DNA from 3 places in the Lysinibacillus capsici genome. Region 1 is predicted to be linked to each of the others. Evidence: riboswitches for the same ligand, from Rfam matches in the RefSeq annotation. Region 1 holds a riboswitch; each other region holds the start of a gene.
What was found. Region 1 has a riboswitch for cobalamin ahead of LCP48_RS14485 ((2Fe-2S) ferredoxin domain-containing protein). Riboswitches for the same ligand answer to the same signal wherever they lie in the genome.
Positions count from the first base shown of each region.

Region 1 (11,126 bases):
GTAAAAAATTTATTGGCTACTCCAGGGCTTACTGCTAGTTCAAATATAGATTCTATTTTTTGCTGTACAAGCTTCGGTGTTACTTTGACTGCGCTTGTCCCTTTTACCATTGCAAGTGCCGCTGTAGCCATTTCAAGAGCTGTTTTTTTCGGCTTTGGCGTAGCGGCTATACTGGGTTTATTAAAGCGCCCTGCATTAGGGTCAGCCATAAAGTCATTTCGCGCTGTTCCTGTCTCTTGGTTCATTGCCCAAGGTTCATTTTCTTCGCGTAAACGTTGATGTGGACGTAATGGCTGTTTCTCTTCACCCAGGGTATATTTACGTTGGTAACCGCGGGGCGTAATCATCTTATTGTCATAGAAAAATGTTGACGAATTCCCGATAATTACAGTTGTCAGCATACCAATATCATGTTCTAGCATTTCAGCTAGTGTTGTCATGGTTACTTCTTGACGTTCTCGATAGGCACTTTTCACAAGCCCAACTGGTGTGTCTGGCGAACGATATTCTAAGAGAATTCGCTGAGCCTCGACAATTTGTCTTGTTCGACGACCACTTTTAGGATTGTATAAAGCAATGACAAAGTCTGCCATTGCAGCTGCCTCGACACGCTTTGCAATTAAATTCCAAGGTGTTAGATGGTCACTCAAGCTGATTGTACAAGCATCGTGCATAATAGGTGCACCAAGTATGCTAGCGCATGAATTAATCGCAGAAATCCCAGGAACAATTTCTACTTCAATTCCTGTTGCTTCTGTCCAGCCTAGCTCAATTAACACCTCATAGACTAAACCCGCCATGCCATAGACGCCTGCATCACCACTCGAAATCACCGAGACGATGCTCCCTGCTTCGGCTTGACGAACGGCTTCCTGTGCACGCGACACTTCTTCTGTCATGCCTGTACTAACAATCGATTTTGCACTTACTAAATCTTGAATCAGCTCTACATAGGTTTTGTAGCCTATAATCATATCACTTTGTTGTAAAGCCTCTACTGCACGTGTCGTAATATGCTTAAAATCTCCAGGTCCAAAGCCTACTACGAAAATTTTTCCTTTTTGCGCCATGTTGTTACCCCTCTTTCACCTTTTCGATCCCTTTAATGGCAGTTGTTTGAGCAGTACGCTGTAATGTACCTTCACGAAGTGTAAAGACATGTTCGTTGTATAAGGATTCATGATGTAAATCTTGTACTAGTGTTCTAGCATGCTCTGTTGATGGCACACGATACCAGTTCCCTTGGGGGTAAGCGATTACCACACAAGCATCCTTGCATCGTCCATTACAGCGCGTTCTTGTCGTATGTATTTCTTGATCGAGTGCTTGCCGCTGTATCTCATCTCGAATGGCTAAGGTAATTTCCTCCCCATCCTTTTTCATGCAGCTACTGCCATTGCAAATAAAGAGATGTGTTTTCATCCCCTCTAAATTCCAAGTTGTCATCTTCTGTCTCCCCTCATTTGCTTTTTGGAAAAAGAAAAACCTTTACTCTATAACGAAGAGTAAAGGTTTTGTAGAAGCCAAATAAAAACGAATAGAATGAAATACAGGTACTCGCTTTCGCTTCAACTTCTCCCTCCGAAAAGTTTGCATGCACAATCAAATAAGCAGGTTTCCTGACTTAAGCTTCATTTTACTGTCGCACCTTCCCAAGTTTGCACCAGTGGCTTTGCGATTTCATCAGCTATTACAGTAGCGGGGGCTGTATTGGATTTTCACCAATTTCCCTATTATCTCGAGCTATTCGAGCACTTATTGACATTTTATATGAAATTTTTATTAGAATTTTAAATAGAAAACTGTCTTTATCATATCTTATTTTTTTAAAATTTCAATATTTCTTTAAAAATTTATGACAAATTTATCAATTTTGAATGGAACTAGGTATGAAATTTATACAATCTATAAAATATTTGCGCACAACTCGTTATCAGAATATTCACTATTGACCTTTAATTAAAAAAATTTATAAAAGGTATAGCATATTTATGGAAATTCATGTTACACTTTGTCGTGAAATCTCACAATTTGAATGTTTTTCGGTGCAAAGTGCTTGTCATTTTGCTTAAAAGGGAAGCCGGTTTAAGTCCGGCGCGGTCCCGCCACTGTAATAGGGAGCTTTATAGAATATGTCACTGTCCAACGGATGGGAAGACCTATAAAGCATTGAACTAGAGCCAGGAGACCTGCCGAAAAATAAGTGATCGTTTCAGCCTACGAGGATAGGTGTGCGGCTTAGCAGATGAGAATGTTATTTGCTTTTTTAGCTATGCACTTTTCCACCAGTGGAGAAGTGCTTTTTTTGATTACGCACGCAATCTTCTAAAAATCTACTAATTAGTTAGGAGGAAAACTTTTTGAAATTTTCATGGTGGAAACTTAGTTATTTTTTACTGGCCTTTTTAATCGTGCCAAAACGTGCCTTTGCCATGCATATCATGGAAGGTTTTTTACCAATCGAATGGGCTATTTTTTGGTGGGTCATCTCTATTCCATTTATCATTCTAGGATTGCGTTCTATTCGAAAAACCGTTGATGAAAATCCTGAAACAAAAATGCTTTTGGGGCTTTCAGGAGCCTTTGCCTTTGTGCTATCTGCCTTAAAAATCCCTTCTGTTACAGGTAGCTGCTCTCACCCAACTGGTGTAGGACTTGGGACAGTACTCTTTGGCCCTCTAGCAATGAGTGTAATTGGAACAATCGTTTTATTATTTCAATCTTTATTATTAGCTCATGGAGGAATTACAACTTTAGGGGCTAATGCCTTTTCTATGGCTATTGTTGGTCCTTTTATTGCTTACTTTGTCTTTAAAGGTGCTCAAAAAGTAGGCGTGTCATTTTCACTAGCCGTATTCTTTGCAGCTATGCTTGGTGATTTAGGTACATATATTGTGACTTCTGTACAACTAGCACTAGCCTTTCCTTCAGAGGTTGGAGGCTTTATGGCATCCTTTACAAAGTTTGCAGGAATTTTTGCCTTAACTCAAATTCCTTTAGCCGTGAGTGAAGGAATTTTAACGGTCATAGTGATGAATTTCTTGAAAAAATACAATATTAGCGAACTAAAAACTTTACGTGTTTTCTCAACAAAGGAGGCACATTAACAGATGAAAAAAAATTTATTGTTATTAGCAATTGTTGTGTTATTAGCCATCATACCCTTGTTCATACAAAAAGGTGCTGAATTTGGTGGTGCTGATGGAGAAGCAGAAGCAGCTATTGGTGAAATCAATGCGGAATATGAGCCATGGTTTGAAAGTCTATGGGAGCCACCAAGTGGTGAAATCGAAAGCTTATTATTCGTGCTACAGGCAGCTATAGGAGCTGGCTTTATTGGCTACTTCATCGGCTATATGCGTGGCAAACATAAAGAAGGTTAACCATTATGTTACTCATTGATAAGTATGCCTATCTGAATAAGCTAGCGTCCGTTCATCCGCTAGAAAAAATGATATTTTCACTTGGATTACTTCTCATAACGCTCATCATGAGAGATGAACGACTTTCACTCATTACATTTTTTGTAATGAGTGCTTTTATCATTTTAGGTGCCAAAATTCCGCTTACATACTATGGCAAATTATTATTGCTACCTGGCTTTTTCTTATTAACAAGTCTTGTATCTATTTTACTTTCTTTTACATCATCAACGAATACACTCCCTGCCCATATTTGGTCGTTTACATGGAGGAATTGGACTGTCTTTATTGGGAACGCAAGTGTGTTAGCAGCGCAACAGCTGTTCTTTATTGTCCTTGGCAGCATTAGTTGTTTATACTTTTTAATTCTAACCACTTCCGTACAAGGAATATGTTATGTGCTACGACAATGGCGACTCCCCTCTTTATTAGTGGAGCTCGTCGAACTAACCTATCGTTTTATTTTTATGTTTTTAGAAAGTATGCAAAATATACATCTCGCCCAGCAAGCACGTCTCGGCTACCATTCACCGATGCAATGGCTACGCTCTGTCTCCATGCTTATTGTGGCATTATTTGTGGAAATGTTTCAACGTAGCCGAGAGCTCAACAACGCCATGCTATCACGTGGAGGCGAGGCCGTCTACTGGCAAGAGATGGGCTCTTATAGCAAGAAAAATTGGCTAGGCATGGCAGCTATTTTACTAGTCCTCATCGTATACGGAGGGTATTTCACATGACAACATTTTATTTTAAACTCAACCAATTATCTTATGCCTATGCGGATGGTACGAAGGCGTTATCAGATATTACATTAGACATTCCAAAAGGTAAAAAAATCGCCATACTCGGGCATAATGGCGCGGGAAAATCAACTTTATTTCAGCATCTTAATGGTATTTTAAAACCTACAGCTGGGTCGATTTTATTCGAAGGCAACGGTCTGGAATATAGTCGAAAAGCTTTAAAGACCCTACGCCAAAAAGTCGGCATTGTTTTTCAGAATGCAGAACATCAGCTTTTTTCAGGGACCGTCAAGCAAGATATAGCATTTGGCCCATTGAATCTCGGCTGGTCTACTGAACAAACGGAAGAAAAAATAGCATGGGCCGTTGCGCAAACCGAAGTGGAAGATTTGCTTGATAAACCCATTCATTTTTTAAGCGTAGGTCAGAAAAAACGTGTAGCCATGGCAGGTGTTTTAGCGATGGAGCCCTCTGTCCTTTTGTTAGACGAACCAACAGCAGGTCTTGATAATTATTATGCTGCACAAGTATTACAATACTTAGCCAAATTAGAGAATGGTGAGAGAACCATTTTACTAGCAACACATGATATACCTCTCGCTTATGAATGGGCCGATCTAATCATTGTTATGGAGGCTGGAAAAATTATTTACAACGGTGATCCAATCGCCTTGTTTTATGAAGACGAATTGTTACATCGCGCGCATCTTGAACGTCCATGGATTTTTGAAATGGTCATAGCTTTGCAAAAAAAGAAGCTATTGCAGGAAAATATCAAAATCCCTCGTTCCAAGCAGGAGTTACAACAATTAATAGAACAAATTTAAAGCTTTAAACAATGCTAGGTATACGAAAAACAAGCCGTGTTTAGCTGTCCGTTTTTTCGTTATACCTACCAAAAATTAAAATAGCAAAGAAAAATTTTCCTCCATTACGAAACTTTTCTAATCTTTGTCCGTATTACTATAGTCGAGACTTAATTTATAACACCAAGGAGAGATAACAATTGAAAAGTTGGTATAAAAAATCAGTCGCTGTTGTAGCATCCGCTGCACTCATGGTTCCTGCTGCTTCTGCCTTTGCTGAGGCACCACAGCATAAAGCGAAAAACATGCTGGCAAACAGTGCAAAACAAACAGAGAAGAATGAAGAAAAATGGATGAGTAAGGATACAATTGTTATCAAGCATTCAGGTCTTGATAAAAACGTACATAAAAAAATTGGCTCCAAGGTCATCCGCTCCATTCCTTCATTAGGTTATGATGTTGTACAACTAAATAAAGGCGTATCAATCGAAAAAGCCGTCTCTTACTATTTAAAGCAAAACGGGATATCTAGTGTGTCTCCTAGCTACGTCTATCATTCTTTCAATAATGAAGCTGATCCTAAGAAACAAGAGATGTATCATTTAAACCTACTGCAAATGGATAAGGCACTAGAATTAGCAGGCAACCATGATGTTACAGTTGCTGTCATTGATTCTGGTGTAGATTTTAAACACCCCGATCTAAAGTCACAAGTACTCCCACCCTATAATGCAGCAGCACCTGCTAATACTACTTATTCAGGCGATCACGGAACACATGTGGCAGGTATTATCGCCGCAGCAAAAGATAATGGCGTAGGTGGGCACGGGGTTAATCCGAATGCAAAGTTACTGCCAATTGATGTATTTAACGGCAAAGAAGGTGCTAATGATTTCATTATTGCACAGGGTATTCTTTATGCAATTGAGCAGGGCGTTGACGTCATTAATATGAGTCTAGGAGGCTATGGTGAATCTCCCCTGATGAAGGAAGCCGTTCAGAAAGCGATTGATAGTGGTATTACAATTGTGGCAGCCGCAGGAAATGAATCAACAGATGAATATTCCTTCCCCGCTTCTTTCGAAGGTGTCATTAGTGTTGGTTCAACAAATGAACGCAACAAACTATCAAGCTACTCCAATTACGGTCCGTCTGTTGATATTGTTGCACCAGGTGAAGACATTTATAGTACCGTTCATGATGCGAAGAAAGGATCATCTTTTGTCAAGTTTAGTGGAACATCCATGGCCTCTCCTGTCGTGGCAGGAATCGCATCTCTTCTTAAATCAAAAAACCCATCTTTAAAACCGCATCAAATAGAAGCGATTTTAGAAATGACAGCACAAGATTTGGGCGAGAAAGGTTATGATCTTACTTATGGTCACGGATTAGTTGACCCTGTAGAAGCATTACAATTTGATTTAAATAAATTACCAAAGCATTATTCAGAGACAAAGGAAGATCGCATTCAAAACGCCAAGGTCCTTACTAAAAATAAGCTAAATACAGAACAAGGTACTTTTGAACAGCAAGACGAAAAGAAATGGTATAAAGTCGATCTTGAAGAAAATGAATATGCTCAATTGACATTAAAAGGCGCTGACAAATACGACTATGCCTTTGATTTATATTTCTACCCAAATAGCGGGATTGGTGATGTAGAGCCCATCCATGTCAACGATGTTCGCGTAGGAAAAAAAGAAGGTTATCTATTTAAAGCAGATCAAAAGGGAACGCTTGTCATTGGTGTCAAAGATCATAATGGAAGCTATAGTTTAAAAGGCAAATCTACTTACATTTTCACAGCACAAACGACGAAGGACTTACCAATTGATACAGTAGACAAATCTACGATGGAGCCTATTAAAAAGTTCCCTTATAGTACAGCAGGTAAAAACTATACACTACTGTCAAAAGATCAACAACAAGATCAAGATTACTTCACGTTCTCTGTCAAAAAACCGACGACGTTACAATTTGATCTATCGGGAATTCCAGGTGTCACTGCTTCTATGGAGCTTTATCTGAAAGATGACTTTAATCCTGTGCCACCAGAAGAAATCGATCCAGCTGAAAATGATGAAGGTGAAGAAGAAGAAGCCTATCCAATGCAGACCGCTTATGGTACTGCAAAAGGTGAAGCGGTTCGTATGATTATCGATGCTGTTCCAGATCAAGAGTACGTTTTAAGTGTATCTAATGAAAGTAATAGCGAGTTTTCTATGGAGATGTTCTTTAGTGGCGGCATCGAAAAAGAAGAAACAATTAGTGAATCAATGATCCCTTACACATTAAAAGGTGAAGTAGTTTCCCTCCCACCTGATGAGGATGGTCTACCTGTAGATGAAGCCATGATCGAAGAAAATATCCCTGAGGGCCAATTACCACTTACAGAAAACAACATAAAAAAACGTAATGAAATTGACAGCTTGATGAGCATGTTAATGAATCCTACAGCTTCAGGCAATCTAGAAAATGTTGACCCTATCATTAAACAGGCAATCCGCTTTGAAATAGGCGAGGATCAAAAAGCTTATTTCCAAACAGATTATGACGAGGATTATTTCTTATTCAAAGCGAAGGAAGACGCTCTTTATAGCTTCAGCTTTATGAAAGGCATGAATCAAATGCCTGCAGGTACAGTATTTGAATATGATGAAAAAACAAAGGAATTAATTCCCGTTTCTTCCTTGACAAACGACCTTGGCATACTGGCGCTACTACTTGGTTCAGTTGGCAAGGAGGACGATGCAAAGGTTATTCCATTGAAAAAGGACAAAACCTACGTGGTAGCAGTTGTCAATGCTGGAGAACGATCTGCCGAGCCTTATACATTGAAAACAAAGAAAATAGGCGATATTCCAGCAGAGTACAATCCAAACAATCATGAGGAAGCAAAAGCGCTAAAAATTCAACCAGGTACTACTTATAAAGACCACCTGATTTATCAAGATGATGTAGATTATTACTACTATAAGCAACAAGGCAATGACGAGGTCATGAGTCTGCTTCTTTCTTCGGTTCCCTTTACAAATGAACAATTAGCTCAGCTACCTAAGGAACTACAAAAAGACTTAAAATTTGCAGGAGCTATCATCGAAGATACGAACGGCAATATGAAGATTGATGCCAAAGAAATGGAAACGGAAATTCCATTCGGACTAGGTGATAATATTCTTGAAATGTTACTTGGAATGATGGGTACAGACGATGTAAATACATCGTTTAAGGCGAAGAAGGATCGAGGTTATTTTATTCTAGTCAACAGTATGGGTCTTGGCCAAGTATCGATTCAGCCCTATTCATTGACATTGTTTGATCATAAGCTTGTGGATGAAGATGTGGATTCAAAATTAGTAAATGGAGTACCTAGCAAGCCATCTATTCTTGTGAAAAAGGATGAGAAATGGGTTGCAACGCAATATTTAAATGCAGGTATACCATTTGGCGATAAAGACTATTTTGAATGGAATAACGACCAGAAACGCGAAGTCTTCTTCTCGCTTCAAACAGAAAAAGCGTTGGATGGTGTTATTCGAGTATTAGATACAAATGGAAAAACCGTCAAAACATTCGATCTTTACGGAGTTGGAGACGCCGAGGTTGGTACGGTGGAGCTGGATGCGGGTAAATATTATATTGAAGTAAGTGAGTTTGATGGCAAAGCTAGCACACAACCTTATACACTTGAAATAAAATAGAAGAAATCAAACAAAATCCCTTAGATCATAACGATCTAAGGGATTTTTAAGATATAAAAGAAACATTCTCATCCAACGGTGAAACGCTCGCCAGTTCAGCTTACATAAAATATTTAACATAATTACAATATTCATCTTGTTTCATTTGTAGCTTTTCATAAAGCTTGCGGGCATTTACATTATCAGCCGCTGTTTGTAACGTAACATAGCGAGCATATTGTTGCTCACAATAATGAAATACCTTTTCCATCAATGCCTGGCCCACCCCTAGGCCTCTAGCATCTTCTGTTACATAAATATCATTTAAAATATAGGCACGCTGTAAAGCAATGGACGAAAATGTTGGATATAATTGTGTAAATCCAATCATCTTGTCATCCACCAGCGCGATGAAAATGACAGATTCTTTCAAGGCCAATCGTAATTGTAAAAATGCCTTTGCACTGCTTATATCTGACTCAATTCCATAAAATTGACGATATTCATCAAACAGTTTTGCTAAGTCCTCTAGTTCATTCATTGTTGCTTGTAGTATTTCCATTCTAGTCTCCCCTTGTGTCTACCCATGATTGTCTAGCTTTATAAAACTAGTTTTTATTATATAGGAAATACTGGTATAAAGAAAAGAATACTCCTCTCAATCCAGAAAATATTCACTTTTATTCACCTAAATAATTGGCAACCTTCTTGACGATCTGCCTCCAATTTAATTCCTTGCGGGCAAATGCTTGAAGCTGGACACAAGTATCTGTCAACAATGGTTCCTGTGCTGCAACTTGTTGCAATGTCTGACCTATTGCCTCCCAATCATGTGTAGGATGGATGGTACCAAAACGCTGTTGTTGTGTAATATCAGCAGCACCATCCACATCTGTTGTCACGATATAGCAACCATTTTTAGCTGCCTCCGCAAAGACATGGGCATAGCATTCGACTAAAGACGTTAAGCAAAAAATTTTAGCCTTGCGATACTCCTCCTCTAGCTTTATCTTATCAAAAATAGGTCCTACTATCGTCACTTGAGCGGCAAGTGGATGATTATCTAGTAATAGTCTCAGCTCTTCTTGAAATGAGACTGACATCGGCCCTACTAAACGAAGCTCCCAATCTGGCAGTTGTGCTGCGAGAAATGCCTTGACTGTCAAAATTGTTTGCTTCTCTGGTGCATCCAATCGCCCAACTGTTAGAATTCTATTTTCTTTCTCGTGAAACGGCACTGGCTCTGTGGGAAAATGTTCATAAAAACCATTGGGTATATGTTTAACATCTAATTGTGAAAAGTCTTTGATTGCTGTTTGAATAGATATGCATTCAGAGGTAAGGAGATCACAAAGCTGTAACAACTCTAAAAAATAGGGATAGGTTTTTAATCGATTTAGCCAAAATCGATTAACATCTAATTTCATATAAATTTTGCCATGTGGATTAAAGTGCTTATAGGTTTTCAAAATAGCTAAATAGGATGGATAGGGTCCAATAGCAAAGGCAATGTCGATGTCCCTTGCATGCTGGGCTAAATAGGCATTCATATTCGCCACATAATCATCTTCAAATGCGACAGACTCAAATTTTACAGTGGGAAAGACTTGTTGAAGAAGAGCTTCATTCATTTCTGTCGTGACAATAGTGACCTCATAGCCTAAATGTTCCCCCAGTAAAATAGGCACTAGACACAAATCTTTGAAAATATGGGCATCCGAAAGTTTGTAAGATTCCACGCTACAAATAAAGGCTATCCTTTTGGTCATCGTATCCCTCTTTCTAAAAAAAGCGCTCTCGCTAGTTTATGACCTCTCTTGCTAAACGTGCCTATGTTAGTAAATTTTCGCCTTTCTTATGCCATATCTCTAGTAAACATAAAAATTCTATCTAAAAACGACTCTCTTAAAAACACCCTAAAATAAGCAATTGCCTACAGTAGCATTACGTCTACGCATATTGTATTAAAGGATCTACTCAGTCACATAGAACAACTCTACTAATGAACCTAGAATGGAGGGATCAGATGAAGATTAGTTTTTTATCACCTGCATTTAATAGCGAAGAATGGATCGTAACGATGCTTGATAGTATTCCTAAAGAATATGCCTATGAAATTATCGTGGTGGATGATGGCTCTACAGACAATACGCTAGCCATTTTACAGGACTATCAGAAAAACTGTGCGGCTTTAAAAATCATCGTGCACTCAACGAATTTAGGTGCAAGTGTTGCCTACAATCGATGCATTGCAGAAGCGACAGGAGATTATATAGCCATCATCGATAGTGATGACCACTATTTACCTGCTATTCGCAATGTACTTGCACAAGTGGATGGCACTTTTGATATTTACTATTACAACATGATTATTAAGAATGGCTTTGCTTTTATTAAAGATGAATCCAACCGCTATTCCTTACCTGGGCAATTTAAGATCATCAGGAGAAGTTTAATTGGAGATGCGAAATT
Region 1 is NZ_CP084108.1:2,927,973-2,939,098, forward strand. It holds gene cobJ (precorrin-3B C(17)-methyltransferase) at 1-1,070, opposite strand, end outside; gene LCP48_RS14485 ((2Fe-2S) ferredoxin domain-containing protein) at 1,075-1,446, opposite strand; cobalamin riboswitch at 1,593-1,774, opposite strand; cobalamin riboswitch at 2,027-2,211, shown strand; gene LCP48_RS14490 (energy-coupling factor ABC transporter permease) at 2,361-3,107, shown strand; gene LCP48_RS14495 (energy-coupling factor ABC transporter substrate-binding protein) at 3,111-3,383, shown strand; gene cbiQ (cobalt ECF transporter T component CbiQ) at 3,389-4,162, shown strand; gene LCP48_RS14505 (energy-coupling factor ABC transporter ATP-binding protein) at 4,159-4,995, shown strand; gene LCP48_RS14510 (S8 family peptidase) at 5,175-8,675, shown strand; gene LCP48_RS14515 (GNAT family N-acetyltransferase) at 8,776-9,216, opposite strand; gene LCP48_RS14520 (glycosyltransferase family 4 protein) at 9,335-10,423, opposite strand; gene LCP48_RS14525 (glycosyltransferase family 2 protein) at 10,681-11,126, shown strand, end outside.

Region 2 (11,126 bases), 2.3 Mb from region 1:
ACCTAGTTGAAGTAGCACCGATCTACGATTCTTCAGAGATGACAGCAAACACAGCCTCAAAATTATTACGAGAAATGATCTTAGGCTGGGTAAAATAAATAAGATTGGTTAAATGGGGTGAGCTATGAGCAAGCCCCATTTTATATTTTTGAAATGAAGAATGAGCCTTAGCAAAAAATTGAAACTTATTTTACTTTATAGCGTAGATAAGTAAGGTAATAGTTTATATGACAAAGAGAGAAAGATTGATGAAAACAATGTCATCTTTTAGTTAGTAAAATGTATGTTTCTTCAATTTTAATAAAGGAAGGAGGAGTATTATGATTTGGTCACTTCTCATGAATGATTTATTCATTTTTGTCAGTACAATGGAATACTTTTGGTTATTAGCATCTTTGGTTTTAACTGTATTAAGTGTTCATTTGCATCTGTATCTCGTCAATAAAATAACCGTTCAAGATGTGAAGGACGAGGAGTTTGAAGTTGACTATACTATCACGAATACTTGGACTCCACCTATGCTAACGTGGTTTGTTCTGTGTATTAGAATGTCCGAAGACAATGAGGAAGAAAGTGTATCTCCTAGTTTGATTTAAACTTTAAAACTAGGAGGAAAACCATTGTTAACATTTTTAGCACAACCTATTATTAACCTCATTCATTTCATCCATTCTTTTACAGGTAGCTACGCACTTAGTGTCATTGCTATTACGATTGCAGTCAGATTAATTCTTATGCCGTTATTTATTCGATCGGCAAAACACCAAAAACACTCAAAAGAATTAATGACTACCATTAAGCCTGAGTTAGATGCGCTTACAGACAAATATAAGAATAGTCAAAGCGAATCTGAAAAAAGAATGGTACAGCAACAAATCCAAGAGCTAACTTCAGCTTCATTGAAAAGCTCTTTACTAGGTTGTTTACCAATCCTTATTCAATTACCGATATTATTTTCACTGTACTACGCAATTAAGCTAGATTTAGTGATTGCCAGTGAAAATTTCCTTTGGATGAATTTAGGAACAATTGATATTGGGGTTTCGATGATTGCTTGTTTGATTTATTTCATTCAAAGTTGTATAGCCCTAGAGAAAAGCCAACCATTAAATATGAAGATAATGGTATTTATTAATCCAATCATGATCCTCATTTTTAGTCTGTTTAATCCAGCGATTATTCCGATCTATTGGACTGTTAGTGCTTTATTGTTAATAGTTCAACAGTTGATTATAAAAAAATGGTATAGATAAAATGAAACCCTCTCTTTCCGTTAATGGAAGGGGAGGGTTTATATTTTCTCGAATAAACTTGTTGAGGAGCTTTACTTCACTTCTATCTTGAAAAACCATAAGTATTCATCCTATAATAAAAAGGTTATAGTAAAAGACTAAAAAGGGGCATCCGTTATGGCGAACGATGTAAGATCGCAAGTGAACATAAAGCTCATTTCTACCATTCGTCCAAGTGATGGGGAGTCCGAAAGTTATGAAATGTGGCTCAAAGGGCAGCTACTTGAAAAAGCAGGAAGCTTGTATTTGAAATATGATGAGGTGCAGGAGGATAAAACCATCCGCACAACGATGAAGTTAGGTCATGAGAAGGCACTAATTATGCGTGCTGGAGCGGTTAATATGCGATTACCGCTGAACATAATTGAACAACAAAAAGGGCATTATGAAAGTGAGTTCGGTGCTATGCCACTCGTGATTGATACGAAAAATATGACGTTTACAAAACTGGCAACAAGCGGAGATTTCCATGTACAGTACGATTTACTAATGGGTGGGCAATCCGTTGGCAACTATACATTAGATATTACATTTACGGAGGTACAATGATGAACGCAGTAGAACAAGTACAACAGGCTATTAAAGCAGCGATCGTGCAGGCTGTTGAAAAAGCTGGTCTAATTGAGGCTGGCACAGAATTATCGATTCACCTAGAAACACCAAAGGATAAAGCAAATGGTGACTATGCAACAAACATTGCGATGCAATTAACAAAGTTAGCTAAAAAGCCACCTCGTGCTATCGCCGAAGCTATTTTAGAAAATCTTGATACAACAGGCACAGATATTGAAAAGATCGATATTGCTGGCCCAGGCTTCATGAATATCACAGTGCGTAAAGATTTCCTAACGGAGGTAGTGACACAGGTGCTTGAGCAAGGTACGGACTATGGTCGCTCAAATGCTGGCGCTGGGGAAAAGGTTCAAGTGGAGTTCGTTTCAGCAAATCCTACCGGAGATCTTCACCTAGGACATGCTCGTGGCGCTTCTGTTGGTGATTCCTTATGTAATGTGTTGGATATGGCTGGTTACAGTGTTTCTCGTGAATATTATATTAATGATGCAGGTAATCAAATTAATAACTTAGCTTATTCATTAGAAGCGCGTTATAAACAAGCATTAGGAATGGAAGCTGAAATGCCAGAAGACGGCTATCATGGGCAAGATATTATTGATATTGCAGGTAAATTAGCAAAAGAGCATGGTGATGCAATTTTAGCAAAATCAGATGATGAGCGTTTTGCCTTCTTCCGTCAGCACGGTTTAGCTTTAGAATTAGATAAATTAAAAACAGACCTAGCAAACTTCCGTGTAAATTTTGATGTCTGGTATTCTGAAACGTCTCTATATGAAAACGGAAAAATCGAAGTAGCTTTAGATAAATTAAAAGCCAATGGACATGTGTTTGAAGAGGATGGTGCTACTTGGTTCCGCTCTACAACATTTGGTGATGATAAAGATCGTGTGCTAATTAAAAATGATGGGTCATTCACATATTTAACACCAGATATTGCTTACCACGAAGACAAAATTGTCCGTGGCTTCGATAAATTAATCAATATTTGGGGAGCTGATCATCACGGATATATTCCACGTATGAAAGCAGCGATTCAAGCGCTTGGTTATGATCGTGATACGTTAGAAGTGGAAGTTATTCAAATGGTTCAGCTTTATAAAAACGGTGAAAAATTCAAGATGTCTAAGCGTACAGGAAATGCAGTCACAATGCGTGAGCTTGTAGAAGAGGTTGGCCTTGACGCAGTTCGTTACTTCTTTGTAAAAACAGCTGGCGATTCTCATATGGACTTTGATCTTGACCTTGCAGTATCACAATCTAATGAAAACCCTGTGTACTATGCACAATATGCGCATGCACGTATTTCATCTATTTTACGTTCAGCAAATGAACAAGGCTTTGCTGCTACAACAGAACATCTCAATTTGTTAACAGCAGAAAAGGAAATCGATTTACTGAAAAAGATTGGTGATTTCCCGAAAGTGGTAGCGGAAGCAGCGAAACACCGCACACCGCACCGTATCGCAAACTATATTCAAGAAACAGCAGCTGCATTCCACAGCTTCTACAATGCAGAAAAAGTATTAGATGCTTCAAACAAAGAGTTAACAGAGGCTCGTTTAGCATTAATTACGGCTGTCCGCACAACAATTGCGAACGCACTACGCTTAATCGGCGTATCTGCACCTGAAAAAATGTAATTAAACTTTAAGCTCCTAACATGAAAAGTGTTGGGGGCTTTTTTAATGGATCGAAGGCTGAATATGAGAGATAAAGTTCTAAATGTGAAGGATAGAAGGACAAAAGAAACGGATAAACCATGGAAAATTAGCTGTTTTAAACTTTATTTTTCTGTTAATTCCAAAAATTTTGTTGAAGTTTACGTTAACGTCAATGGTATACTATTGCCAATTAGGAAAGGGGAGATGGTTTTGAAGACGATTCAGGAGGTAGCAAAGGAGTTTAATGTGTCTACGCGGACAATTCGTTATTATGAAGAACTTGGGCTTCTTTGCCCCCATCGTTCATCTACCAACCTACGAACCTTTTCCAAAAAAGAATTGGCGAAGCTCAAGCTTATTTTCAGAGGCAAGCGTTACGGATTTTCGTTGGAGGAAATCAAAGAGATGGTTTTACTATTTGATTTTGATCGCTCAGGAATTCAGCAATTAGAGCGAACGGTTGAATACGGAGATCAAAAAATTCAAGAGATTGAGAGTAAAATAGCTGAGCTGACGCAGATGAAGCATGAGTTACAACAAATGCATGGCATGTTTAGTGAAAAATTAGCGACTTTAAAGGGAGAGATGCAAGATGAATAGTTCCAATTTGTTAGCACGTAATGCCCGTAAGTATCCGAAAAATGAAGCCGTTATTTGTCATGGCAGAAGAGTAACCTACCAAGATTTAGATAAGCAGGTGACACGCTTTAGTCATGCTTTACTAGAGCAGGGCGTAAAGCCGAGGGATAAGGTTTTAATTTTTATGCCAAACGTTTTAGAGTTTGTTGTCAGTTACTTTGCTATTCAGCGTATCGGAGCGATCGTTGTGCCAGTCAATGCGAAATTTACATTGCAAGAAGTAGAGTACGTGGCGCAGCATGCCGAAGCGAAGGCAATTGTCGTACATGAGGCTATTTTTGCAGCAGTTGAGCAACTAGCTGGAATTCCGTTAAAAATTAAAACAGGTCAAGAAAAAGTGGGATGGCATCAATATGAAACAATGCTTCAAAATGCTAGTACACAAACAATTGATTGTCAGTTTCAAGAGGATGACCCTTCCACGATTTTATATACATCTGGTACGACAGGAAAACCAAAGGGTGTGTTATTTAGCTACCGTAATATTTTAACAGTGGCGCAAATGATAGCTGTTGAAATGGAGGTAAAGCCTGAGAGCCGTATTTTGCTCATGATGCCATTAACACACTCTGCACCATTACATTTATTTTTAATGGCGGGTGTATTGGTAGGCTCAACAAATGTATTAACACCAACTTTTACACCCGATTTATTCATTGACTCCATTGAAAAGGAGAAAACAACACATTTCTTTGGTGCACCTGTTGCTTATTTATTAACGGCACAGATGCCAAGGCTACATTCGGCAGATTTGTCTTCTATGAAATGGTGGGTCTATGGTGGGGCACCGTTATCTCAAAGTGAGGTTCGATTCATTCAGCAGGCATTCCGTACAAATAATTTAACTTGTGTATATGGATTAACAGAGGCAGGTCCAAGTGGTTCATTATTATTTGGCAAGGAGCATGAAGCAAAGGCAGGAAGTATTGGTCAGCGGGCGCCACTTGGTACAGAATTGCGTATTGTGAATAACAGTGGAGAAGATGTAAATGTAGGCGAAGTGGGGGAAATTGTCTTGTTGGGTGAGGGTAACATGATTGGCTACTATAAGGATGAAGTAGCAACTAATGAAGCCTTTATTGACGGTTGGTTAAAAACAGGAGATCTAGCTCGTAAGGATGAAGATGGTTTTATTTGGATTGTAGATCGTAAAAAGGATGTCATTATTTCGGGTGGTGTCAACATTTATCCGAAAGAAATTGAAGATTGTTTATTGAGCTTTGAAGGGATATTCGAGGTTGCGGTAATTGGTGTGCCACATCCGCAATGGGGGGAAACGGTAAAGGCGGTGTATTCTGCTAAACAAGACATCGATGAGGAAGCTTTGAAAGCTTATTTAGAGGAACATCTTGCAAAATTTAAAATACCACGTATTTTTGAAAAAGTGGAAGCGCTACCACGCAATGCATCAGGCAAAATATTAAAACAAAATTTGAAGGGGCAAGAGGTGAGATAGTATGAAAGTATTACAAAAAGAAGCAATGCGTACTACGAACTTTTTTACGGAAGATGACACGCTTCAAAAAATAGTAGAAATGATGTTAGATAAAGAGTTTTTATCCTATGCCCAACGAGAGTTAACAGATTTTGGTGAGCTATGTGCAGGTGATATTGATACGAGGGCAAAGCATACAGATCGACTGGGTGAGCCTCGCCTTCAAAGATATGATGCCTATGGTAAAGAGATATCAGAGGTTTGGGTTAATGATGGCTATAAAAAAACGATTGAAGAGACATATAATACTGGGATTGTAGGTTATGTACACAAGCATATTCCGCAGCTAGGTCACAAGGGGAATTATGTTTATAGCTTTGCACAAGGTTATTTGCTATCACATGCAGAACCTGGATTTTATTGTCCCGTAACATTGACGATGGCTACTGCCTATCTATTAGATCATTATGCAGATGAAGAGGTAAAGCAACGTTTTTTACCACATGTTTGTGCAACAGGTGACACAGATTTATATGAAGGTGCGACCTTTTTAACAGAACGTCAAGGAGGCTCTGACGTCGGTGCAAATGTGGTGGAGGCGAGAAAGGATGGCACTGCGTATCGTCTATATGGTGAAAAATACTTTGCATCCAATGCGGGCATGTGTGGTGTAGCGATGGTATTGGCACGAATAGAAGGGGCGCCAGCAGGTTCCAAAGGCTTAACGTTGTTTGCAGTTCCTTGGCGTAAAGAAGATGGAACAACAAATCATCTACGTATTCGCCGATTGAAAGATAAATTAGGCGTTCGGGCAGTTCCATCTGGTGAGGTAGAATTTGATGGTGCACTTGCCTATGTTGTAGGGGAGCAAAATAAAGGGATTTATTATATGCTAGAAGCACTAAATCTCTCAAGAATTTGTAATGCAGTCGCTTCTATTGGTATTATGCGTCGTGGCTTCTTAGAGGCAAAACATTATGTAACCAATCGACATGCATTTGGCAAGCCCTTAACACAATACCCTATGATTCAGGATACTTTAGGGAAATTTGCAGCTAAGTTGCACGTGGAAGTAGCGACAGTTTTTGATCTTATTCAATTATACGATAAAGTGACAAGTGGACAGGGAACACAGCAAGAACTTATTATGAATCGTTTATATATTGCCATTATGAAAAAAGAAACGGCAGAGCAAGCTGTTCACTATGCCAGTGAGGCAATTGAATTACACGGGGGTAATGGCTATATAGAAGACTTTGTAACGCCCCGCTTATTAAGAGATGCGCAAGTGTTGACGGTGTGGGAGGGGACGGCTAATATTTTGGCCTTAGAACTCATTCGTTTAGTGGATAAGTTTCATGCACATGAACTGTTTGTCTGTGAGATGGAGGAACGATTAGAGAAATTAGCTGACAGCTCACTAGTACAAATCGTTAAAGAACAATTGGCGAATATTTCTATGAAACTGCAAATTTTTAGCGCTTTAGACGCGGCAACGAAAACTTTTGAAGCAAAAGGTATGGCTGAAAAAATGGCTCACCTTTATGAAAGTGTCATAGCGGTTGAGTGGGCACATAAATTTGGTGGGAAATATGAAAAACTAGCGGACGTTTATTTAGAACAGACATGGTCACTAAGAGAAATGGGTGCTCAAATGAAAACAGTCCAATACTTTTCTGAAATTGTATAATGGCCGGGTAGTCGTCTTGAATGGAGGCGACTTCTTTCATTTTCATGTATAATGAAATCAACTGAATATTATAAAGGTTCTTTACTTAAGTAAAGTGAAAAGGGAAATCGGTGTGATTCCGATGCGGTCCCGCCACTGTAAGTGTGAGTTTTTTCAAATGATGCCACTGAAGATTTCGGGAAGGCTTGAAAAATCGCAAGTAGCACTAGCCAGGAGACCTGCCTTTATAACGACATGACAACCTACGAGGATAGGGTGGTGGATTTTGTATCAGTTTTTTGGTGCGATTTTGCCCCCTCATCGTTCAAAGATGAGGGGTTTTATTTTGATGCAGAATAAAGCGAAATGTCGCATGGACCAACGAAGGAGGATTCACATGAAGAAATTTTGGAAAATAGGATTATCAGCATTTTTAGCAGTAGGCTTGCTAGCTGCTTGTGGGCAGGAAGCAAAAGATAACAAGCCATCTAACGAGCAGCAAACACAGCAAGAAACAGCACAAGTGGATGAAGCAACATTCCCAATGACGGTAACAGATGCCCTTAATAAGGACATTACACTTGAAGCACCTCCTGAGAAAATTGTTTCACTTATTCCAAGTAATACTGAAATCCTTTTTGGACTAGGTTTAAATGATGAAATAGTTGGTGTTACTGACAACGACGATTATCCGCCAGAGGCAGCTGAGAAGGATAAGGTTGGTGGTATGGAGTACGATATTGAAAAAATTATTGCCTTAAAACCAGATATCGTTTTTTCACACGAATCTAGCATGTCTCTTTCAGAAGAGGCTATTGCACAGCTTGAATCAGCAGGTTTGAAAGTATTTGTAGTAAGAAACGCACAAGACTTTAATGAAACATATACAACAATTGAGCAACTTGGACGTGCTACAGGAAAATTACCAGAGGCAGAAAAAATTGTTGCTAATATGAAGGCAAAAGTAGAAGAAGTTTTGTCTAAAGTCAAGGATGTTGAACCCAAAAAAGTATTAGTTGAAGCATCAGATGAGCCAGATATTTATACAGCTGGCAATGGTACGTTTATGAACGCGATGCTTGAAATGATCAATGCAGAGAATGTAGCTGTAGATGGCGATAATTGGTATAAAATTGATGCAGAACAAATTATCGCAAAAAATCCAGATGTCATCGTGGTGACATATCATTATGTACCAGATATTTTAACGAAAATACCAAAACGGGCGGGCTTTGATACGATTAATGCCGTAAAAAATAATGCGATTGTGCAGGTAGATGAAAGTACTACAAGTCGTCAAGGGCCACGTTTAGCAGAAGGTCTAGAAGAATTAGCAAAAGCAATCTATCCTGAGGTATTTAAGTGAAAAAAATAGCACTAGCCTATACACTAACATGTACGCTTCTTCTTATTAGCATCTGGTGTGGCGTAGCGATAGGCTCAGTTCATATTCCATTAGAAGTATTATGGAATAAGGCGGTTGATGAAACAGCCGCCAATATTTTTTGGAAAATTCGTTTGCCTCGCGTGTTATTAGCGGGACTAGTAGGCGCATCTCTAGCTATTGCTGGAGCAGCATTCCAAGGTTTATTAAAAAATCCATTAGCAGATCCATATACACTAGGGGTTTCATCAGGGGCATCTGTTGGTGCTGTTTTAACGATCTTTTTTAGTATTTCTATACCTGTTGTCGGTTTGTATGCGCTGCCAACCTTCAGTATGATTGGTGCTATCATCACGATGGTAGTTGTTATGAGCTTTGCTAGACTCGTAGACCGCTCATTGAAAATGGAAACGTTGATATTAACAGGTGTTATTTTTAGTTCATTTTTAGGTTCCCTTATTTCATTAATGATTGCCTTATCTGGTGAAGAATTACGTCAGGTAATAGGCTGGCTACTTGGTTCTGTTTCGATGCGTGGTTGGCCATATGTCCAAATGATCATTCCATTTGTGATTGTAGGTTCAATTATGCTATGGACACAAAGACGAGAACTAAATGTTTTGTTGTATGGTGAAGAGCGGGCAAAACATTTAGGTGTTAATGTGAAGCGTAGTAAATATTTGATATTAGCAGGTGGATCCATGCTCACTGGAGCGGCTGTAGCGGTTTCTGGCACAATTGGCTTTGTAGGATTAGTGGTGCCGCATATGACAAGGATGATTTGGGGTTCTGATCATCGCCATTTATTACCATTATCTTTTTTCAATGGTGCAACATTACTCATTATTTGTGACTTAGTAGCACGAACAATCATTGTGCCAAGAGAGCTACCAATTGGTGTTATTACGGCATTTATTGGAGCTCCTGTTTTCTCCTATATTTTTTATAAGCAGCGAAGAAGTAAGGGGGTACGGGCATGATTGTTGTTGAAGAGCTATCAGGTGGCTATGAAGATGTACCAATCGTCAAGGACATCAGTTTTACTGTTGAAAAAGGAAAAATTCTTGGTATTCTAGGGCCGAATGGTAGCGGGAAATCTACATTATTAAAAGTAATGAGTGGTATTTTACCAGCTACTGCTGGAACCATTTCGATTGATGGACAAAATATTTTTTCTTATAATGCTCGTACTTTGGCAAAAAAAATGGCTGTATTACCACAGCTTCATGCAAATGCTTTCTCGAACAGTGTGAGAGAGGCAGTTTCACTGGGGCGCTACCCGCATCAAACAGGCTTTTTCTCGAGTTGGTCTGAACAGGACGAACAGGCTGTACAACATGCTATGCTACAAACAGGTGTAAAGCGATATGAGCATACACCAATGGAATTTTTATCTGGTGGTGAACAACAAAGAGTATTTGTAGCACAAGCCTTAGCTCAAACTGCAGAAATACTATTACTGGATGAACCAACTAATCATTTAGATATTGCCCACCAACGTCAAATTTTAGATATGGTTCGGAAGGAAGCCATGGAGTGTGGTTTAACGGTTGTTATGGTACTACACGATATGAATTTAGCCTCTCTTTATTGTGATGAATTATTGCTGATGGAAAGCGGACGAATGAGAGCACTTGGTGCACCACATGAAGTATTAATTGCCTCCCAAATTGAAGAAGTTTATCAAGCACGGGTGACTACATATGCTCATCCTGAAATACCAAAACCTCAAATTACAATCATGCCCGCAGCTACAGACTACCAGCAGCGAGCTGTCATCAAAAAAGAGCATTTAATGATAACTGAACAATATATCCAACTTCAATCAGAGCTTCCTTTGAAGACCGTATCTTCGGCAGTTCATAACCCAGGTATAGGCTGGCATAATTGCTTATTAAATCGCTCAGTTCCTGGTGATTATGTCATCAGCGATGTGAAACGAGAAGTTAAAGAATTTTTAAAAAGGGAAAATTTTTCACCTACCAATACTGTTGTTATGCTAACTGCAGTACCAACAGCTCTAGTGGCCATCAATGAATTTTCAGCACCTTTTGGCAGTATAATCGTAGCTGTAACTGCTGGCGTAGGCAATGCAGTTGATGTTTCTCGAGTACATGAAAGACAAGATGATCCATATATTGGTACTATTAATACATGGGTTATCATTAATGGCTGTTTATCTGAAGAGGCATTTTTTCAGGCATTGATGACAGCAACTGAGGCAAAAACAAAGGCGTTGCAATCAGAAAATATTCTTGATGAACGGAGTGGAACCATTGCAACAGGCACAGCTACAGATAGTCTGTTAATTGCTGCAACTCAAAAAGGAGAAGAAATGATGTATGGTGGCCCAATTACAGAAGTTGGTAAAACGATTGCAAAGGGTGTCTATGAAACAACAGTTCAGGCGATTAGGAATTACAAAAACCAGTTTTAGGAGATGAGAGAAATGAAGCTTTACACGAAAACA
Region 2 is NZ_CP084108.1:624,928-636,053, forward strand. It holds gene speB (agmatinase) at 1-98, shown strand, start outside; gene LCP48_RS03025 (hypothetical protein) at 321-596, shown strand; gene yidC (membrane protein insertase YidC) at 621-1,253, shown strand; gene LCP48_RS03035 (YwiB family protein) at 1,410-1,841, shown strand; gene argS (arginine--tRNA ligase) at 1,841-3,508, shown strand; gene LCP48_RS03045 (MerR family transcriptional regulator) at 3,740-4,129, shown strand; gene LCP48_RS03050 (class I adenylate-forming enzyme family protein) at 4,122-5,624, shown strand; gene LCP48_RS03055 (acyl-CoA dehydrogenase family protein) at 5,626-7,293, shown strand; cobalamin riboswitch at 7,351-7,533, shown strand; gene LCP48_RS03060 (ABC transporter substrate-binding protein) at 7,670-8,638, shown strand; gene LCP48_RS03065 (FecCD family ABC transporter permease) at 8,635-9,636, shown strand; gene LCP48_RS03070 (adenosylcobinamide amidohydrolase) at 9,633-11,093, shown strand; gene LCP48_RS03075 (cob(I)yrinic acid a,c-diamide adenosyltransferase) at 11,106-11,126, shown strand, end outside.
Region 2: another riboswitch for cobalamin. It lies ahead of LCP48_RS03060 (ABC transporter substrate-binding protein); the one in region 1 lies ahead of LCP48_RS14485 ((2Fe-2S) ferredoxin domain-containing protein).

Region 3 (11,126 bases), 630 kb from region 1:
AGGAGAGAACCGATAAAGCCTTTTCCTTTACCAATCCGACCGCCTTTGATTAAGTTTTCGAGCGTGTCTACAATAACGTATAAATGTGTATTGTCTCGCACCTTTTCTAAACGTGCCACGATATCCTCCACAGTGGCGCCTTCATCTCGCATACGGATGGCCTCTCGTAGTTGGATAGCTAAACCAATCGCGATAAAGCGTGAGTCAATGACTGTCACATCAGCATCTGTCATTTGTGCTGCTTGACGGGCTGATTCTACCGTTCCACTCATACCGCCAGTCATATGGATGGAGATAATTTGATCGCCCTCTTTACCGAGCTCATCATATAATTCTTTAAACTTACCTGGTGCTGGTTGTGAACTTTTCGGTAAATTTTTTGCATTTTTCATTAAGCCTAAAAAAGATTGTGGCTCTAAGTCCACTCCATCTGTATATGTTTGACCATCAATTTGAATCGTTAAAGGCACGATATGTATGCCATGTTGTGCTACTTCTTCTTTTGTTAAATCACAAGTTGAGTCCGTTACTATATGAATTCGTCTCACTTCGACACATCCTTTTACTTCATTAAAATTTATTATATAGACTAATGAATCATTATGTAAACATGACATTTGTCATTAGGCAAAGCTCTGTCCTAGCTCGCATGTAAACGCTACCTTGGATACTATAGCGTTTTCACCTACCTCTTGTCTATCAATGCCCCTCAAAGAATATGACAGGCTTATGACATTTTTGATATGAACTATATGACAAATGTAAATGTTCATCTATAAATTATTGGGGTATAGTAAATGTATGAACGAAAGGAGTGTTTCAAATGGTTGATTCATTTGACTATAAATCATGGAGGGAAGAGCTATGGAATGCCATAACACACGGTATTGGTTTCATTGCTAGTATTCCAGCACTGGTTGTTCTACTGTTAGCAGCCGTACAAACAGGAAATGCCCTACATATTACAACCTTCAGCATTTTCGGAGCGTCTGTCATCATTCTGTTTTTAATGTCTACATTACTACACAGTATGCCAGAAAAATATAAAAACTTTTTCGCTATTTTGGACCATTCGTCCATTTATATTTTAATTGCCGGCACCTATACGCCGTTTTTATTAATTGCCGTTGGTGGTACACTTGGATTGACGCTACTATGTATTATTTGGTCATTGGCTGTGCTTGGTGTATTGTTTAAATGTTTCTTTATTAATCGCTTTGAAGTACTTTCATTAATTTTTTATATTGGCATGGGCTGGTTAATTATATTTGCCATTAAGCCCGTTTATCTGTATTTAGGTTTACATGGCTTTGCTTTTCTACTAGCAGGCGGGCTATTTTATACGATTGGAGCCATCTTTTATGCATGGCGCTCTCTGCCCTTTAATCATGCGATATGGCATCTCTTTGTACTAGCGGGCTGTGCGTCTATGTACGCGTGTGTGTACTTCTATTTATAAAAAAATCGCTCCCATCATATGGAGCGATTTTTTATGTATTCTCTTAAAAACATAATGCCTTCCCTTACCTCTTTTTCATTCTCTTCATGATTCAATTGATTTCGAGCATGAAGTAAAACTGGCCTTAAGGATTCCACGGATCGCCCAAATGCATGCATCCACTCATAGCGTGGCACCATCCAAGTATGGAAGTGATGGGTCGTATCTTCATTGTAAAAATAATAAACGTATTCTATGTCCAATACTTCCCTTTGAGCCTTTCTGATTGTTGTTAAGAGGTTGATATAGTCCAGTTTTTCATCATCGCTTAATTCATCAAAGCAATGAATGTGACGCTTGGAGGCTAAAATGACTAATCCCTTGATAGGATACGCTACATCTTGGTGAGCGTAAAAATAATCTGTTTCAATCACTACTCCTCCATTGGGTGCTACCTGTCCACTAGTGATGGCACAGCTCAAACAATCAACATGTGCAATTTCTCCACTCGATAAGGTTATTTTACGCATCAATATTCCCCCTACTTACAGAAGAAGGACGGTCCTACAAAACCGTACTTCTCTCGCTGTTATTTTCGTTCAAATATTTGATATTGGAATGTATAGCCTTCTGGGGCTGTTTCAGGCTCCTCTGAAGAGACTTGAACAAAATCTTGCTCATAGCTCGGGAAATAGGTGTCTCCCTGAAAGGCATGATTAATTTTTGTGATATACAAGCGATCAGCTATCTCCATCACTAAACGGAAAATTTGCTCGCCGCCAATAATCATCACCTCAGGTACATCTCCAGCTAGCGCTAAAGCTTCTTCCAAGCTAGTCACAGTTTCAATGCCTTCTGCCTGATAGTTTTCATCACGTGTAATGACGATGTTGCGTCGCCCTGGAAGTGGTCGACCGATGGATTCAAATGTTTTACGTCCCATGATCATAGGCTTGCCCATTGTTTTTTGTTTAAAATACTGCAGATCCCCAGGTAAATGCCAGGGCATCCCATTGTTATATCCGATGACGTGATTGTCATCATGTGCCACAATTAAAGAAATCATACTGTCCCTCCAAATACTTTCGTCCCTTTTATTATAAACATAATGCGCTTATTTCACCTATTTTTAAATAAATAAACATTTGTTACACCTAAATCCTAGTAAAATTATATGAATAGTTTATAATAGGAATAACAAACCTCACAATAAAGGAATGATGAAGATGATAACTTTAAGAAAAGAAGCTGTTCAATATCTAGAAGCTCAGCGTACTGGTACACCTTATTACAAAGTTTCACCGCAGGAAGCGAGAGCCATGCGGACGGTTACACAATGGCAATCTGCACACAAACCGAAGCTAGCATCCATTGAGGATCACAAAATTACAGTGCGAGATGGCGAACAAATTTCAGTTCGGCTTTATACGCCCGTTCTCGGTAAAACATTACCTGTTATTGTTTATTATCATGGTGGAGGCTGGGTCTATGGCAATCTAGAATCTGTCGATGCAGGCTGCCAGCTATTAGCAGACCAGGCACAGGCGATTGTGGTATCAGTGGATTACCGCTTAGCACCTGAATATCCTTTCCCAACACCCTTACATGATGCCTACGATAGCTTAGTATGGGTGTACGATCATATGGAAGCCTTAGGTGGCGATGCAAGTCGATTATCAGTTGCTGGGGACAGTGCTGGCGGAAATTTGGCTACTGTGGTTGCATACTTAGCTACTGCACTAGAGGGACCATCGTTACACGCTCAAACACTCATCTATCCTGTCACAAATGTCGATTTTTCAACAATATCTTATGTGGCATATGGTGAAGATTACGGCTTAGATACACAAGCCATGCAGTGGTTCTCTCATCACTATACAGAGGAAGCAAACTTCACAAATCCACTTGTGTCCCCGCTTCAACTAGAGGAAGTCCGTAACATGCCCAAAACATTCATTATTGCTGCAGAGGCAGATGTTCTCTTTGATGAGGGTCTTAGCTATGCACAAAAGTTAAAGGCTGCTGGTGTGGTAGTGGAACATATTACAATGCCAGGTTTAATCCATAGTTATTTCAGTAAAATGAATTATTTTGAAGAAGTAACGATTGAAACCGTGACAAAAATTGCGCAATTCCTGAAATAAGTTTGGCTATCCCGTGCAAACAGTGCGATAATAGAGCAAAACGTTTTTTAAAGGATGACACTATGACACAAACAATAGCTCTACAAATACAACAGCCCTTTTCTGATCAATTAAGAAAAGGCTTCCCCCTTATTTCAAAAGATGCGGTTGATGCACGACGTTTACCTGCTGAGCAAGGAACACTCCTCAAGCTCATGGATCACCATAACCGTTTTATTGGAACAGGTTACTACGGCATCCAAAATAAAGGCATTGGCTGGGTGCTAACGACCGATGCGAATGAAACAATCGATAAAGCTTTTTTTATAAAAAAATTCAAAAAAGCCATCGACAATCGTGCCGCATTTTTTAGCAATGAAAACACAACAGCCTTTCGTGTGTTTAATGGTGAAGGAGATGGCATTGGCGGTCTTACGATTGATTTTTTTACCAGCTACTATATGGTAAGCTGGTATAGTGAGGGCATTTACTCATTTAAAGAAGTGGTGTATGAGGCGCTTGCTGAGACAGTGGACTACCAAGCGATTTATGAGAAAAAACGCTTTGATAGCAAAGGACAATATATCGAGCAAGATGATTTTGTGATGGGCACGCCAGGAGAATTTCCTATCATGGTGAAGGAAAATGGTATGACCTATGCGGTGCATTTAAACGATGGCGCCATGACAGGGATTTTCCTCGATCAACGTGAGGTACGATTGGCTATTCGTGAGCGTTATGCCCACAATACAGACATGCTGAATACATTTTCCTATACAGGAGCATTTTCTGTGGCAGCCGCTCTAGGAGGAGCCATCAAGACAACGAGTGTAGATGTGGCAAAGCGCAGTCTAGCCAAAACGATTGAGCAATTTAGTGTCAATCATATTGATTATGAGGCACAGGATATAAAAGTCATGGATGTCTTCCATTATTTTAAATACGCACAGCGTCATGCTTTACAGTTTGACCTTGTCGTATTAGACCCACCTAGCTTTGCACGTACGAAGCAAATGACCTTTTCAACGGCAAAGGACTACCCTAAATTACTAAAGGACACGATTGCCATTACCGCTAAAAACGGCATCATTGTGGCTTCCACAAATAATGCCAGCTTTGGCATGAAAAAGTTCAAAGGCTTTATTGACCAAGCATTTAAAGAGACGCGTACACGCTATAAAATTGTCGAGGAATACGGTTTACCGAAGGATTTCCGTGTACCACGTGAATACCCTGAATTTAATTATCTGAAGGTCGTGTTCATCCAGAAAATCGACTAACCAATCGAGAATCACACCATGTTGTGATTCTTTTTTTATGTGAGAAAAAGTTGATTCTACCTAAGTAAAGTCTTGAAAAAGTTTTTAATTATCGTAAGTTTGTTAGTATTAGTTGCATGTTCAAATGATGAAGCACCTTTCAAATTTTGATGCAGTTATAATAACAACTGTAATGTTTGAAGAAAAAGTCCCTATTATTTTTTAGATTCAACAACACGTCATATTCCATCTACAAGAGAAGGGACTACATTAGAAACGGTTCATTGGGAATCATTAAATAACGGTCCTTATACAACAATTTATTTATATGATGATAAAGCAAGTAGAGAAGATATTTGGACCTTTATCATAAAGGTGAACAAATCCTTTACCATGAGATTTTTTTTAAAATTGAATCGTTTATAAACCATCATACAGGTCTTCTCTATTAAAAGTAGCCTAAGAAGATACTCTCTTCTTAGGCCACCCTATTATAGATATTTCACAAACCAATCACGAATATATTCAAGTCGATTAATTCGCAATGTGGGCTTTCCACTTCTTGACAGTTCATGATTCGCCTCAGGGAAACGCACGAATTTTGTTTGTTTTTTACGATACTTTAAGGCGATAAACAATTGCTCTGCCTGCTCAATTGGACAACGATAGTCTTTTTCACCATGTAAAATCAATAATGGTGTCTCCACTTTGTCTACATACTTCAGCGGCGAATGATGCCATAGCTTCTCTATATCATCGAGCCCTGCTTGAATTTGCCAGTCTGTAAAGTAATAGCCGATATCACTGACACCAGCAAAGCTAATCCAGTTCGAAATGGAGCGCTGCGTCACAGCTGCTTTAAAGCGATTTGTATGGCCCACAATCCAGTTAGTCATAAAACCACCGTAGCTTCCGCCAGTTACTCCTAGACGATCCTGATCAATAAAATCATAGTGCTCCAGAGCGTAGTCTACCGCTGCCATTAAGTCCGCATAATCATTACCACCATAATCGCCACGTACTGCATCAACAAATTTTTGGCCATAGCCATGACTACCACGCGGATTAGTGTAAAGCACTGCAAAGCCTTGTGCAGCAAGGATTTGGAATTCATTAAAATAGGTATTGCCATACATTGCATGTGGACCACCGTGGATTTCAAGAATGAGAGGATACTTCTTCCCTGCTTCATAGCCAATTGGCTTCATAATCCAGCCATTGACCTTCCAGCCTTCTGCACCTTCAAATTCTATACTCTCTGGAACAGCTAATGTTTTGGTCTTTAAAAATTCTTCATTAATGGACGTCAACTGTTCTTTGGCACCCGTTTTTAGGTTCACATAAAACAGATCGCCTGGATTGGTCGTTGTGCTAATAGCCACAATAGCCTGATCGTTTTGCGCATCAAGTGAGAAGCCATAAACATATTGATCATCATGGATAGCTGGGTAAATTTCGCCATCTACATTTCCGTAATAGATCGCCGCATTGCCGTGATCTGTGACTTGGAAGTAGAAGCTATGATTATCATTCATCCATTGAACACGTGGTGACGCTACACCTTGCAGGAAATCACCGATGACAAAATCACCGACAGGCGCATCAAATTCACTTGTTACACAGTTTAGTAGTTTTTGCTCCATGTCATAAATCCAAAGCTTCGCTTGTGTGGCATTTTCAAATTCACGTTCTCCACCTACAAAAGAAAGATAACGACTATTCGGTGACCAAGCCGTTTGGTAATATGCACCCGAACCTTCTGTTAGCTTGTGACTCTGTTTCGTTTCTAACTCCAATAAATAGATATCCACATTGAATGAGAAATCTAAATCCTCCGCTTTATCTGCTAAATACGTAAGGTATTTGCCATCTGGCGACCAAGTACCCAGATGGAAGTACTCTTTGCCTTCTGTCACTTGTTCTAGCTCTCCTGATTCCACATTGACCATGGCAATATGGGTAAACTGCTCCATATCAATAAATCCACCAGCATCCGATTTGTGTTTCATTTTCTCGATTTCTAGTGGTTTTAGTTCTTTATCCTTTTTCTTCTCATCCTCCGCTTTATCTAGGATGGTTTCATCTTTCCCTAGCACGACTGAAAAAGCAATTTTCTTGCCACATGGTGACCAGACAGGGGATGTCGCTCCATTTTTACAATGTGTCACCTGTTTTGCCTCTCCACCTGCTTTCGAAAGAACATATATTTGTGACTTACCTGTTCTCGTTGACAAAAATGCAATTTGACTACCATCTGGTGACCAAACAGGGGAACTCGTTCTATCTTCACCAAATGTCCATTGCTGTGGTGTTTTGTCCTTCAAGTTTATGTAAAACAAATTCGATATATAGTCATTTTTCTTCTCGTCCATACGAGTCTCTATATAAACTACCTCTGTCCCATCTGGTGAAAGCTGTGGATCTGCTACTGATTTTAAGTGATAAAGATCTTCTGGTTGAATCCCTTGTTTCGATGTCATGTTCTTGCTCCTTTGTATTGTAATTTTCTGTGCCTTACTACAATACTTCGACACCCTAAGTAATATCCCTGCTATTTAATTGAATTTTTTACTAGTTCCCAATATTCTGCGTACTTCGTTCTTCGATAAAATTTGTAAAAGGGCTCATTTGGGCGAGCATGCTCCTTATATAGGTTGATCAGAAGCAGTAAAAAATCTTCAATTTGTGTGACGTCTACCCTCTTAGCGAATAACGTGCCAGCCTGTGCCTTTGCTCCCATCGGTACTGCCCCTAAATAGACATCAAAGCTTTCTTGTTGGTAAACGAGTCCAATATCATCATAGACTGCATTGTAGCAAGCTGATGCACAGCCATTAATATTGACACGCACTCTTGCAGGTACCTTCATCCCCGCTAGGGCATGATAGAGCTGTTCGGTTATTGGAGCAGCATCCATTTTCTCCCCATCACAAAAATCGCAGGCCTTCATGGCTATGATTGGACCAGAGGGAGCAACATAGAGACCCGCTTCCTGTAAGGCTTGCACCGCTTCTGTGGCATCACACGTTGGTATGGACAAGAGTATACTATAGGAAGCAGAATACTTTATCGCCCCCTTTTCGCCAGCAATTTCGGCTATTTTTTGGAATTGTGCAGGGGTATAATGCTTATTAATAATGCCAGGGCTAACGGCTAGACGGGTAAACTCACCATGACGGTTCAGTGTTTCAAATGTTTGATCTGGTACATTTTTTTGAAATGCGTTCATTTTTATCGCTCCTTATAAAAAAGGAGCTAGCAAAACGCTAGCTCGAATGGATTAAAAGTTTTCAGGATAGAAGCCCGTGGCTAAAATTTCAATGGCCTCTGCCGCACGAACCCCTTCAGACGCTGCTGAAAGTGGCAGGATGACAAAGCGCTCATTTTTGACCGCTTCCATCTCCTTCAATGCTGGATCATTTTTTAAGAATTGGATCTTTTGGTCTGCCGTTGTTTCACCGTAATCAATCACGACAACTACCTCTGGGTTGCGGTCTACTGCATCTTCCTTCGATACAGTTGTCCAACCTGATTCCACATCACCAAAGATATTTTGACCACCTGCGATTGTCACAAGCTCATTCATAAAGTTTTGACCAGCTGTAAATACATCCTTTTCACCGCTATCAAACACAAGAACACGTAATTTTTCGCTATCTTTTGGTAATTTAGCTTGTACTGCCTCTACATCTTTCGTCATTTGATCAATTAAAGCTTCGCCACGATCCTCAATACGGAAAATCTTTGCGATATGGCGAATATCAGTGAAAATATCCTCTAATGTTGGCTTTGTCATGTTGGAAGCCGTATGTAAATACGTATGGATGCCTAATTCTTCAAGTTCTTCTGGTGTGCCTACCCCCTTTTCGCCAAAGCCACTTTTCCAGCCTGCATATAGGAAATCTGCCTCGGCATCAATGACTTGCTCCTTCGTTGGGTATTGATCAGAAAGCACAGGGACTTTATCGTATGCCTCTTGCAATGGCTCATAGATTTTATCATCTAAGTAAGCTGTCCCTACCATAGAATCCTCTAAGCCAAGTGCTAGCATGATTTCTGTCACATGCTGATTTAAGCTAATCGCTTTTGTTGGTGCTTCCGTATATGTTTGACTTGTGTCATTGTTTTCAATGGTTACTTCGGCTGCCGCCTCAGATGGCTCAACCTTTTCACCTTGTACTGCTGATTCCGTTTTGTCTTTTGCATTACAAGCCCCTAAAACAGCGATCAAGGCAATGATCATCATTAGCCATATACTTTTCCATTTCTTCATGTCCTTTTCTCCTTTGTTGTTAAAATATAGAAAGAAATCAGGGATTTCTTTACTACCTAGGTGGTTGGAAGGGCATAAAAAAACCCTCTTGTCGCCAAGAGAGTAGCATAGTGAAATAACGGTATATTACCTGTATCACTATCACCATCCTCGTGGTTCTTAGTCAAAAAATACATACTGGCAGGTATCCTGGCTTAGGTTCATCATCTATACGCCTTCCCATAGTTTCCCTACAGTGGCATGCTGTATAGACTCCCCATTTACAGTTGCGGGACAGCATCGGAATTGCACCGATTTCCCTTTTAAGCAAATGACAAATGCCATTTGCACCAATACGTTCTATAATGGTCAATACTATTGATAGACTAGCAGAAGAAAATTTATCGCGCAATCAGTAGGATGACACTAAAAGTATAATCATCACTATATTAGCACTATTTCGACATAAAGACGAACTATTTTACAAGAAATATAGAAGCTAGTATTCTGTTACAATAAAAAGATAGCATTCTATAGAAACGAGGATTTCTTATGTACAAAACAATTGGTGTACTTGCGCACGTGGATGCAGGGAAAACGACCTTTTCTGAGCAAGTACTTTTTCATACAAATAGTATCCAAGCCCGTGGTCGAGTTGATCATCAGGATACCTTTCTTGATAATCACGAGCTGGAGCGCAGACGAGGCATTACGATATTTGCCGAGCAGGGGCGTATGAGCATTGGCAATGATACATACACATTGATTGATACACCAGGGCATGTCGATTTCTCCCCTGAGATGGAGCGTGCCATTCGTGTGATGGATTATGCCATTATGATCATTAGCGCTGTTGAAGGGATACAAGGCCACACAGAAACAGTATGGCAACTTTTACGTCAATACCATGTCCCTACCTTCTTCTTTATCAACAAAATAGATCGTGAGGGTGCCAATGTGGAGGCTGTCATCAGCCAGCTTCGCAAAGATTGCTCACAGCATATATTGTTCATCGATGAGCCATTGCGAGCAGACTATGTATCAAATAGCATCATGGAATGGCTAGCGGAGCGCGACGAAGAATTGCTTGATGCCTTTCTGAATGAGTCATTGGAGCATGAACAGTGTCTTGCTCAATTACAGGGAATGATTAAAAATGAATGTGCCTTCCCTTGCTTTGCTGGCTCTGCCTTAAAAGATGAGGGCATTCAGGAATTTCTTGACCAGCTCCCACTGTTAACGTGTACCGATTTTGACAAGGATGCCCCGTTTGAGGGAGAGGTTTTTAAAATTCGTCATGATGGTCACCAACGTTTAACCTTTATGAAGGCGGTCAAGGGTTCATTGCATGTGCGGGATGAATTTTCATTTGGCGAAGTAACAGAAAAAGTAACCGAAATTCGCCTTTATAACGGCAGTCGCTATGAGACCGTTCAACAGATAGAGGCAGGAGAAATTTTCGCTGTCAAAGGACTGAGCCAGGCAAACATTGGGGATCGAATCGGTACAACGATGCTATCCCAGCCCTATGAGCTTGTCCCAACCTTACAGGCAAAGGTTCAATATGAGGGCGATCAGCATATCAAGGAAGTGCTCCAGTTTTTCCGTTTACTCGAAGCTGAAGAGCCGTCCTTGCGTGTGGTCTGGCAGGAAAAATTTCAGGAAATCCATGTGCATATTATGGGTGTCATTCAATTGGAGGTCCTGACAGAGGTATTCATGACGCGTTTTTCAATAGCTGTCTCCTTTGGTGAGCCGCAAATTTTATATATGGAAACCATTGCGACCCCCGTAACAGGCTATGGTCATTTCGAGCCCCTCAAGCATTATGCCGAAGTTCATTTATTAATGGAGCCAAATCCACGTGGAACAGGTAATACCTTCAGCAATGCCTGTCATGCCGATCATTTATCTGTAGGCAATCAGCGCCTTGTTGAAAAGCACCTGTTTGAGCGTGATCATCATGGGCTACTGACAGGCTTCCCTGTAACAGATATTCATTTTACACTTCTAACAGGTCGCGGGCATAATGAGCATACATCGGGGGGAGATTT
Region 3 is NZ_CP084108.1:2,298,738-2,309,863, reverse strand. It holds gene LCP48_RS11305 (DegV family protein) at 1-548, opposite strand, end outside; gene trhA (PAQR family membrane homeostasis protein TrhA) at 824-1,459, shown strand; gene LCP48_RS11295 (HIT family protein) at 1,474-1,968, opposite strand; gene LCP48_RS11290 (dihydrofolate reductase) at 2,028-2,504, opposite strand; gene LCP48_RS11285 (alpha/beta hydrolase) at 2,665-3,582, shown strand; gene LCP48_RS11280 (class I SAM-dependent rRNA methyltransferase) at 3,645-4,841, shown strand; gene LCP48_RS11275 (S9 family peptidase) at 5,312-7,300, opposite strand; gene LCP48_RS11270 (precorrin-3B methylase) at 7,372-8,049, opposite strand; gene LCP48_RS11265 (ABC transporter substrate-binding protein) at 8,101-9,093, opposite strand; cobalamin riboswitch at 9,256-9,442, opposite strand; gene LCP48_RS11260 (elongation factor G) at 9,625-11,126, shown strand, end outside.
Region 3: another riboswitch for cobalamin. It lies ahead of LCP48_RS11265 (ABC transporter substrate-binding protein); the one in region 1 lies ahead of LCP48_RS14485 ((2Fe-2S) ferredoxin domain-containing protein).